4 regions of the Bradyrhizobium sp. UFLA06-24 genome follow, and region 1 is predicted to be linked to each of the others. Evidence: riboswitches for the same ligand, from Rfam matches in the RefSeq annotation. Region 1 holds a riboswitch; each other region holds the start of a gene.

Region 1 (2,196 bases):
CAGCCTTGGCGGCCTCGATACCCGCGGTGCCCGCAAGATCGGCCTTGGTCAACAGCACGATATCGGCGCAGGCGATCTGGTCCTCGAACACTTCGGACAGCGGCGTCTTGTGATCGAGATTCTCGTCCGCCGCGCGCTGCGCCTCCACTGCATCCGGATCCGGCGCGAAGCGGCCGGCGGCGACGGCCTCGGCGTCGGCCAGCGCGATCACGCCGTCAACCGTGATGCGCGAGCGGATCTCCGGCCAGTCGAATGCCTTGAGCAGCGGTTTCGGCAGCGCCAGCCCCGACGTCTCGATCAGGATGTGATCGGGGCGCACCGGGCGCGCCAGCAATTGCTCCATGGTGGGAATGAAATCGTCGGCAACGGTGCAGCAGATACAGCCATTCGCGAGCTCGACGATGTTCTCTTCCGGGCAATTGGCATCGGCGCAAGACTTCAGGATTTCGCCATCGACGCCTTCGCTGCCGAACTCGTTGACGAGCACCGCGAGCTTCTTGCCGCCTGCATTGCTGAGCAAATGCTGGATCAGCGTGGTTTTGCCGGAGCCGAGAAAACCCGTGACAACAGTGACCGGAACTTTTGCGAGCGAGTTCATTCGGCGGCCTCCGGCAACGCGACAATGGGGGGAATGCGGGCAAGCGATTGCTTGCGGAAGATTTCCGGCCGGCTGCGCCAGGGCACCAGTCCATCGGGCGCCGCGGCATAGGCGGCGGCGCCAGCGACCACGTCCTGCGCATTCGCATCCGACAGCCGGCCATAGACATAGGACCAGCGGCCGGGTGCGCTGAGCGCGACCGAGCAGCCCTGGCTGCATGCAGAGAGGCATTCGACGGGAACCACGCTGACGCCCTCGGGCACGCCGGCTTCCAGGATCGCGCCATGCAGACGCTTGCCGGGCGTGACCTCGCCCTCGCCCAGCGTCTGGCCGGCGCGGCAGGTGATGCAGACATGAAGTGTGACGGTCATCGCCTCTTCCAGATTATTCAGCGGGAGGCGAAGAGGCGCACGGACCCTGACTTGCGAGGCCGCTTCCCCGTCGCGGAACACCCCGTCCGCCGGTCCAAAACTCGTCCGCGCTGGCAGGTCTCCCGGCTTGCGGAGCAGGGTCTTTGCCCTTCGATCCCCGCCTTCCCGATCCCTGGGGGATCAGTGGCTTCGGGCATCTCTCCGGTCACGGTCGCGGGGGCGGCTGCATTTTGGACCCAAATCCTGCCGATTCGGACCCTATCGCATTCCCTCTTCGCCTGTCATAGGACAGGAACCAACGCAGGGCCACCATTTGCCGGTGGCCGCCTCTTGTCAAGCCGAAGGACTGTCGTCCCATGACGCCTGAACCGCATACCCAAACGGCCGACGAAGCCGACGCCAGGACTGACGCAAAGCACGCCGCGAAAATGGCGAAGATCAAAGTCGCCCGCGACAAGATCATGGCGACCAAGAGCGGCGAAAAGGGCCTGATCATCGTCCACACCGGCGCCGGCAAGGGCAAATCCTCCTCGGCCTTCGGCATGATCGTGCGCTGCGTCGCCCATGGCTTCCCCTGCGCGGTCGTGCAGTTCATCAAGGGCGCCTGGGATACCGGCGAGCGGCGGCTGCTCACCGGCCATTTCGGCGAACTCTGTCAGTTCCACGCCATGGGCGAAGGCTTTACCTGGGAGACCCAGGACCGCGCCCGCGATATCGCCGCAGCGCGCGCCGGCTGGGAGAAGGCCAAGGAGCTGATATCCGATTCCAATTTGCGCATGGTCGTGCTCGACGAGATCAACATCGCGCTGCGTTACGACTATCTCGACATTGCCGAGGTGGTCGATTTCCTGAGGACCTCGAAGCCGCCGATGACGCATGTCGTGCTCACCGGGCGCAACGCCAAGGACGAGCTGATCGAGATCGCCGATCTCGTCACCGAGATGACGCTGGTGAAACATCCGTTCCGCTCCGGCATCAAGGCGCAGGCCGGCGTCGAGTTCTGAAGACACGATGGCACGCGCGCTGATGATCCAGGGAGCCGGATCGGACGTGGGCAAATCGCTCATCGTCGCCGGCCTTGCGCGCGCCTTCACGCGGCGCGGCTTGCGCGTGCTCCCCTTCAAGCCGCAGAATATGTCGAACAATGCCGCCGTCACCGTCGATGGCGGCGAGATCGGCCGGGCGCAGGCGCTGCAGGCGCTCGCCGCCGGCGTCGAGCCGCACACC
Region 2 (2,196 bases), on a different contig from region 1:
CGGTCGAGTCGATCGTGCTGGATGAAGGCTCCGCATACCTGTGGGCCCGAACTCCGGACGGGCGACCTGGACCGATCAATTTCGAAATCCGTGAAACTGCGGAGAACTTTCAGATTCGATCTCAGCCAAGCGTGAGCAACCGCAGCTCGGCAAGGTAGACCAGGCCGGCAGAGACGGCGCTTGGATCCTGAGCAGCAGCCGCGGGGGCTCAAGTCACATCGACGACCTGTCCCGCTTAGGTTCGTCTGCTTCCGATAGTCGGCGATCTGCTGTCTGTAGTGGCCGATGCTCGGCGCATCCGGAGCCACGTCGCTCTTCCAATCGACGACCGCGTCGATGGCGCCGGCCTCGTCGAACGCGATCGCGTCAACCTGTCCGGAGAGCAGGACCTTGCCGCCTTCGTGAGTCTGGCTTCCGAACAACGGGAGCTCGGGGGCGAGACGCGGTCGCGGCGTCACGACGTCCGGAAGAGCGAGCGTCCGCAGCACCGTGGCGGTCAGTTCGACGGCGCTGATGCCCATCTTCGGATCCTCCGCCGGTTCGTGCCCCATCTGCCGGATCAGTTCCGCAGCCCGCGTTTCAAGTCCGCCCTGGCGTCGCAGGCTTCTCCGGTCAGCACCTCCTCGATTAGCTTGTGAAGGATGGTGCCACGCGTCGAACTTCTGAGAACGGCAGCAGGCTCCGCAGCGCCGGTTTCCGGAATTTCCCCGCTTTCGATCTTCGCTTCTGGCTCGTCCACCTGATCAAGTTCGCTCCGGCTCGGGCGACGCCAGATCACGGTCTTGCGCACATCGAAGATAGCGGTCGCCTCGGCGGCGAAGGTCTCGCGGGTCTGCCCGTTCTCTAGCGGCGTGACGTTCCTTTCCTTCGCGGTGCCGACGTCGTTCGGGTTGATCGCCGGGAGACCAGCCAGGCCCAAATCGACGAGCTTTGCCCAGCACTTGTCCGACAGGTCGGCGGAGTGCCTAGGCAGGATCAGCAGGTCGCGCGCCCGGGTCGCGGCCACGTACCAGAGGCGTACGCGCTCGCGCCGCTGCTGCTGCCGCGGTGACGGTGTTGCCCCACGGATTGGCCGAGGAGACAATCACGGATTGAGCAGTTGCGGAGGCTGTGCGGACGCCGATCCCGCTGCGGCGATCGAGGCCAGCACGATTCCTAGCGTCAATGCTGACCCGGACAGCCAGCGCTGTTTGAGCAGGATTGAAGTTGACGCCGAAACTCGCGCCGGCACGGCTACTACGTTTGAAATGAAAACGGTGATGACCACGGGCGAAACAAAAAGCCGTCACGCACATTCGCCGTGAGCGGCAGCCGTTCGCCCCGAATGCGGCAGATCTCGATCGGCTTTGCAACGTCTTGGAGCACCCCGCCCCTGCGTCAGTCCATGACCACGACCGGCAGCAAGGTTTCCTGGCTCGCGGGTTGACGCCTCCGACCACCTTCCCAGGTTCGAACGAACGAACCCAATGGCCCAACTGTCGTCGGCTCGCCGCTTACAGTTGCGGGGGCAGCTTCGGCCTTGTCCGTGAGGACGCACCGTATTCCCTTGATACGCCTTTCGGCGCTACCGATAACCAGACTGAAGGCCCCTCATAACCGAGTCAAGCAAGGGGCGTGAATCGAGTGCTGAGTGACACAACATGTGACAGTTTAGCCCGTCCTATTCGTGAGAGTGCGTTTTTCTAGTCCGATTGATGTGGCCGCACATCTGCTCTGACGAGGCGCACAGGATTGCCTTCGGCTTTTCACCGCCTGACGACCCGTACTTTGCAACGCGCTTGAGGGATAAGTTGGGCGAACGGGGGGCGGACGCCCCGCCGGTCAAGGACTGAGCGGCAGCAGCGCGCCGGGCAAGCCGCGGATCAGGTCGGCTTCGGGACATGCCGCGGCGAACGCAAGGCGAATGCGGCTCGTGGTCTCGACCACACGGGCAGCGAGTTTCAAGAGACTCCGCCTCGACGGCATTTGCGATGTTCGTTTCGATCTTCTCTAGCAAGATCGACCTGATCTGAGGATCGAGGGGCGACTCCGACGTCGAAAGCCCAGCCAAATGTCCCAGCTCTTTGATGCGGCCGTGATGGCCGGCTCGGGTGCCGTTTACATGTCTCAACCGTTCGCACAGTGTATCGAAGCCGGCTTGTCCGCCTATGATCGCCCTGCCTGTCGTGCTGAGCATGTCCGGTGTTAGCCCTGCGA
Region 3 (2,196 bases), on a different contig from region 1:
TCCAATAGTTCTGGCGCTCGAACCAAATCGACGTGCAGACCGGAAATTGGCAGGCTCAGGGCAGTATCCAGATTGTCGCCTAGGGCGCCGAAATAGCTCGCAAGCATGATCTTGATAGCGGGTCCCTCCTTTGCGAACCGGTTATAGGCGTGCAGCAACGAATTTCGCGCCGCCTCATCCAGATCAAGGACCAGGCAGGGCTCGTCAAACTGAACCCAACTTGCCCCTCGTTTGGCTAATTCATGCAGAAGGTCGATATAGACGGGTATCAGATCATCGAGGAGAGAGAGGGGCTGGAACGCACTATCGGTACTCTTGCCGAGCTTTAAAAATGTGACCGGCCCGATCAGGACAGGGCGGGTCTGAAAGCCAAGAGCCCTCGCTTCCTCATACTCTTCGACGGGTTTGCGAGAGCACAGTCTGAACGCCTGTCCCCGGTAAAACTCAGGAACCATGTAGTGGTAGTTGGTATCGAACCACTTGGTCATTTCCTGCGCGGGCACGCCAGATCCCCGCGGGCTCTGGGCGCAACTCGCATCCTGCTCGCCGCATTGCGATCCGCGGGCCATGGCGAAGTACGTTTGGAGCGAAACGGATTCTCCGTTCGCGGCGTAGATCTCCGGGATTGCGCCAACCATGACGCTTGTATCGAGCACCTGATCATACAGCGAGAAGTCGTTTGACGGAATGATCGTGACGCCGAGCGATTTTTGACGAGCCCAGTTCGCTGCGCGTAGGCCGAATGCGTCTTCGTGCAACTGCTGTTCACTAATCTTTCCAGCCCAGTAGCTTTCTAGAGCGAGCTTGAGCTCACGCCTTGGGCCGATGCGTGGCGTTCCGAGCGTAGCAACTGGAAGAGAGAGAGGAGACATAGCGTTAACCCCTGTTGGGGACAAAGGCCATGGCGGACGCAGGCAGGAGAAGTCGCGCGTGCGACGGCTGCTTGGCGCACCACCGAGACACCCCGCCCGTGGACCAATATATTGTCGGGGCCGGTCTCCTGGCTTGCTGGTCATCGCTGCTGTCCGGCCTTCCCGAAGCCGTGCAGGCTTCAGCGACATCGTCGGACAGCGGCTCGCCGCTCACAGTTGCGGGGGCAGAGCCGGCATTTGCACCGGCTTCCCTCTTAGCTCCGGATCAATGGGAACCGGAGAACCTCGACGACTTGGATTATCGGCAGGAGAACTCTTCCGTCAACCTCTCAGATTATGTGCAAGCTAATCTGCGACATCCGCTAGCCGAATGACCGTGCATCTCTGTGACTTCACCATCTAGAAACATTCTCTCATCAGAGATGTCATAATCAGACATATCCTTCTCAGATGCCGGATAAGCATCGGAGCTGCCTTGAGGCGGAGCCGCACGCTAAATTGATGAAAGGGACAGAAGCAGCCTGCCGGCGGGAGTACCGACGTTATATCAGAGCGCTTTCAATGCGGCTTTGCGATTTCCAGAGGTTCGCCCAGCACCTCAGCTAGCCAGCTCTTCGCTCAACTAAAGGATCTGCGGCGAATAGGCCAAGGCACGTGGCGAAATTTAGCAACTGGCGAGGGGTTGATTTGCGTGCCACCCAGACTTCAGAGCTGGGATCAAGCCGGCTTGGTGCTTGGCAATCACGCAGCTCGAACGCGGGCGGCACGATAGCGAACCACACAGCTCAATGGCGGCAAACCCACTTCCGTCCACAGGCATCCGGCATCGAGGCGTTCAACTCTTCTGCTAAATATCCGGTGCGGGACATGGATGCACAAGCTGCGGCGGATACGCCAAACAGAAACATCGAAAACATGCAAAGGTCGGAAAGTCGACAAGAGTGACACAAACTCCGTGAAATTTTCCGCCTATTGCCTGGCACGAAGAATGCAGACCCTCGGAATGCCCAGTCTCCTCCTCTGGGCAGGTCCAGCTCAGCCAATTGACGCAGTCGCTGCCGGGGAAGTTAGCTGCGCATGACATAGAGGGGAGCGCCTGCTCGCGCGGGACAGCTAGCGGGTGCATCCCCGTAAACTTCTTGCGATGGCATAGCAGGTTCGAGGTTGCCTGCTTCACAAGATATTTGGATGAAACGCGATAGGCCGAGGGTTATGAAGAGAATGCCTGGAAGACCCGCGCTATGGCTTAGCGTGGTCGGATTTTTAATCTGCCTCGCCTGGCCGGCTGCCATGAGCAATAATATTCGGGCCAGCGACAGTCCCC
Region 4 (2,196 bases), on a different contig from region 1:
TCGGCGCCGTAGCCATAAGCCTGGCTCTTCAGCATCAAATCAGGCGCCAGCTTCAGCTCGAACCCGCCGCGCAGCCAGACTTCCTGCGCCACGTTCCTGTTATCGAGGACATTGTAGTTGGTGATGAAGGTTCGATCGTCGATGGTCACACGCCCGAGATTGGCCCCGTTGAAGTTCGAGACGTAACTTCCGGAGACGATGCCCGCCGTCGCATGCGAGCCGCTGAACGCGACCGGAACCAGTGGCGCGCCCCAATAGGCCTTGCCGCGGTCCTCGCGATATTCGACGGCGCCCCAGACCTTGAGGCTCTCGGAGACGCGGTAATTGAACTGGCCGGAGACATCAAGCGTTTTGGTGTTGGTGTCATCGGCAAACCCGTTGAGGGTGGAACGGCTGACGTCGAGGCGGTAGTCCAGGCCCTGCACGTTGGTGCTGCCGCCCGAGCCGTAATGGACGCGAAACGAGCTCAGGGAGTCATACGATAAGTCCGCCTCGTTGCGGATCGCTCCGGTGTGCGGCTGCTTGGTGACGAAATTGATCGCGCCGCCGGCGGCGCCTTCGCCCGAGATCAGCGAGGCCGGGCCCTTCAGGATTTCCACGGCTTCGAGATTGGCGGTGTCCATGATCCGCGAAGTCATGTTCTGCGGGCCGATCTTGATGCCGTTGTAGAGCGTGTTGATCTGGCTGTTGGTGAAGCCGCGCATCGAGAACGCCGAGGGCTCGGCGGGATTGTCGCCGGCGGTGACGCCGACAGCGCCCTGGGCCACGTCGGAGACTGTGCGGTAGCCCTGCTCGCGCATGGTGTCGGCGGAGATCACCTCGACGGTCGCGGGTGTCTCGCGCACGGTCAGGCCGAGGCGCGAGACGCTCTCGGCGACGGCGTTGCTGTTGAGAGGGGTCGGAGCATTCGGGATGACTGGCTTGGATGCGGCCGTCATCGCGGCCGGCCTGCGCGCTGCCGTACGTCGTGCGCTCGCCGCGTCCCGGCCGGCCGGCCTGTCCTGCTTGCGCGAGGGCGGCGCCGACACCTCCACCGGCGGCAGCGGCTCGCGAGCCTGCTGCGCCAACGCAGCCGGCATGTTGAGAACGACAAAAAATATGAGGGCGGAGGACACCAGCAGAAAGCGGCGTGATCGTACAATACGAGCGGAAGACACGGTCTCGGACCTCGGCGTGACGTCAGTGGCACGTCACCGCGAACCAAGGTCCCATCTTCAGGCTGTCAGCCGTCCGATGAAGCCGAATGTCTGTACTCCCCGACCGACATCTTCGCGTGTGACCACGGCTGACGGCAGGTCTCCTGGCTCGCGGGTCGTGACCGCTTCGTCGCCTTCCCGGGACCGAGGACCCAGTGGCTCGTGACGAAGGATTCGCCGCTTACAGTTGCGGGGGCAGCTACGGCATTGGGGATAAATTCCCGGCACCGCATTCCCTTTTCATCCCCTCTCGGGGAAACCGTCACGAGCATCTAGGATTACGGCGAAGACGGAGTCAATGTGCCAGACGCGGCGATAAGCCACAGCGGCCAACTTCCCTGGGAGATCTGCATGGAAGGCGAGACCTTCCTCTGGCTGATACGCCATGCCCCGGTCGACGGTGCCGCTGGCACCATCCATGCGGCCGATGCGCCGGCGGATCTCGGCGATCACTCGCAACTAGAGGCGCTGCGCCGGTGCTTGCCGCGCGATGCGGCGAGTTATGCGAGCCCGGCGCGACGCACCGTCGAGACCGCACGCGCCCTGGGGCTCGAGCCTGAGCTGGTGCCCGCGTTCGGCGAGCAGGATTTTGGCGACTGGACCGGGCGTCGTCATGACGAGCTCGCCGCAACCGGTGGCGCGGCTTACGCGCAATTCTGGAGCGATCCGGCACGTAGACGACCGCCTGGAGGAGAAAGTTTTGAAGATCAGGTCGCCCGCGTTCGGCGAGCCTTCGCGGAGATTGGCGCAGGCTCGGCAACGCTGGTCGTGCATTCCGGCACCATCCGCGCCGCGCTTTGCATCGCGCTTGACCTGACGCCGCAGGCGGCGTTGCGCTTCGTCGTCGATCCGTTGTCGTTGACCCGGATCGACCGCCTCGCAACCGGCTGGCGTGTCGTGTCGGTCAATCAGCAGGTCAGCTAGGTCTGTCAGGCACATTGGCCTGCGCAAACGTCGCCATCTCATTGTGAAGCGCGCAGGCCGCCCGCACCAGCGGCAG

The links. A riboswitch is a leader RNA that binds a small molecule or an ion and turns the genes downstream of it on or off. The one in region 1 is predicted to bind cobalamin.
Region 2: another riboswitch for cobalamin. It lies ahead of IF809_RS35820 (hypothetical protein); the one in region 1 lies ahead of IF809_RS13920 (DUF1636 family protein).
Region 3: another riboswitch for cobalamin. It lies ahead of metE (5-methyltetrahydropteroyltriglutamate--homocysteine S-methyltransferase); the one in region 1 lies ahead of IF809_RS13920 (DUF1636 family protein).
Region 4: another riboswitch for cobalamin. It lies ahead of IF809_RS32975 (TonB-dependent receptor); the one in region 1 lies ahead of IF809_RS13920 (DUF1636 family protein).

Annotation. Positions count from the first base shown of each region.
Region 1 covers NZ_JADFUE010000013.1:149,236-151,431, reverse strand. The annotation lists gene cobW (cobalamin biosynthesis protein CobW) at 1-598, opposite strand, end outside; gene IF809_RS13920 (DUF1636 family protein) at 595-969, opposite strand; cobalamin riboswitch at 1,065-1,284, opposite strand; gene cobO (cob(I)yrinic acid a,c-diamide adenosyltransferase) at 1,326-1,973, shown strand; gene IF809_RS13910 (cobyric acid synthase) at 1,981-2,196, shown strand, end outside.
Region 2 covers NZ_JADFUE010000098.1:10,615-12,810, reverse strand. The annotation lists gene IF809_RS35825 (class I SAM-dependent methyltransferase) at 1-158, shown strand, start outside; gene IF809_RS35820 (hypothetical protein) at 560-1,006, opposite strand; cobalamin riboswitch at 1,383-1,584, opposite strand; gene IF809_RS35815 (transposase) at 1,822-1,944, opposite strand.
Region 3 covers NZ_JADFUE010000076.1:1,194-3,389, reverse strand. The annotation lists gene metE (5-methyltetrahydropteroyltriglutamate--homocysteine S-methyltransferase) at 1-872, opposite strand, end outside; cobalamin riboswitch at 974-1,175, opposite strand; gene IF809_RS33590 (hypothetical protein) at 1,527-1,817, shown strand; gene IF809_RS33585 (hypothetical protein) at 2,163-2,196, shown strand, end outside.
Region 4 covers NZ_JADFUE010000071.1:15,082-17,277, forward strand. The annotation lists gene IF809_RS32975 (TonB-dependent receptor) at 1-1,157, opposite strand, end outside; cobalamin riboswitch at 1,274-1,475, opposite strand; gene IF809_RS32980 (histidine phosphatase family protein) at 1,548-2,120, shown strand; gene cobT (nicotinate-nucleotide--dimethylbenzimidazole phosphoribosyltransferase) at 2,113-2,196, opposite strand, start outside.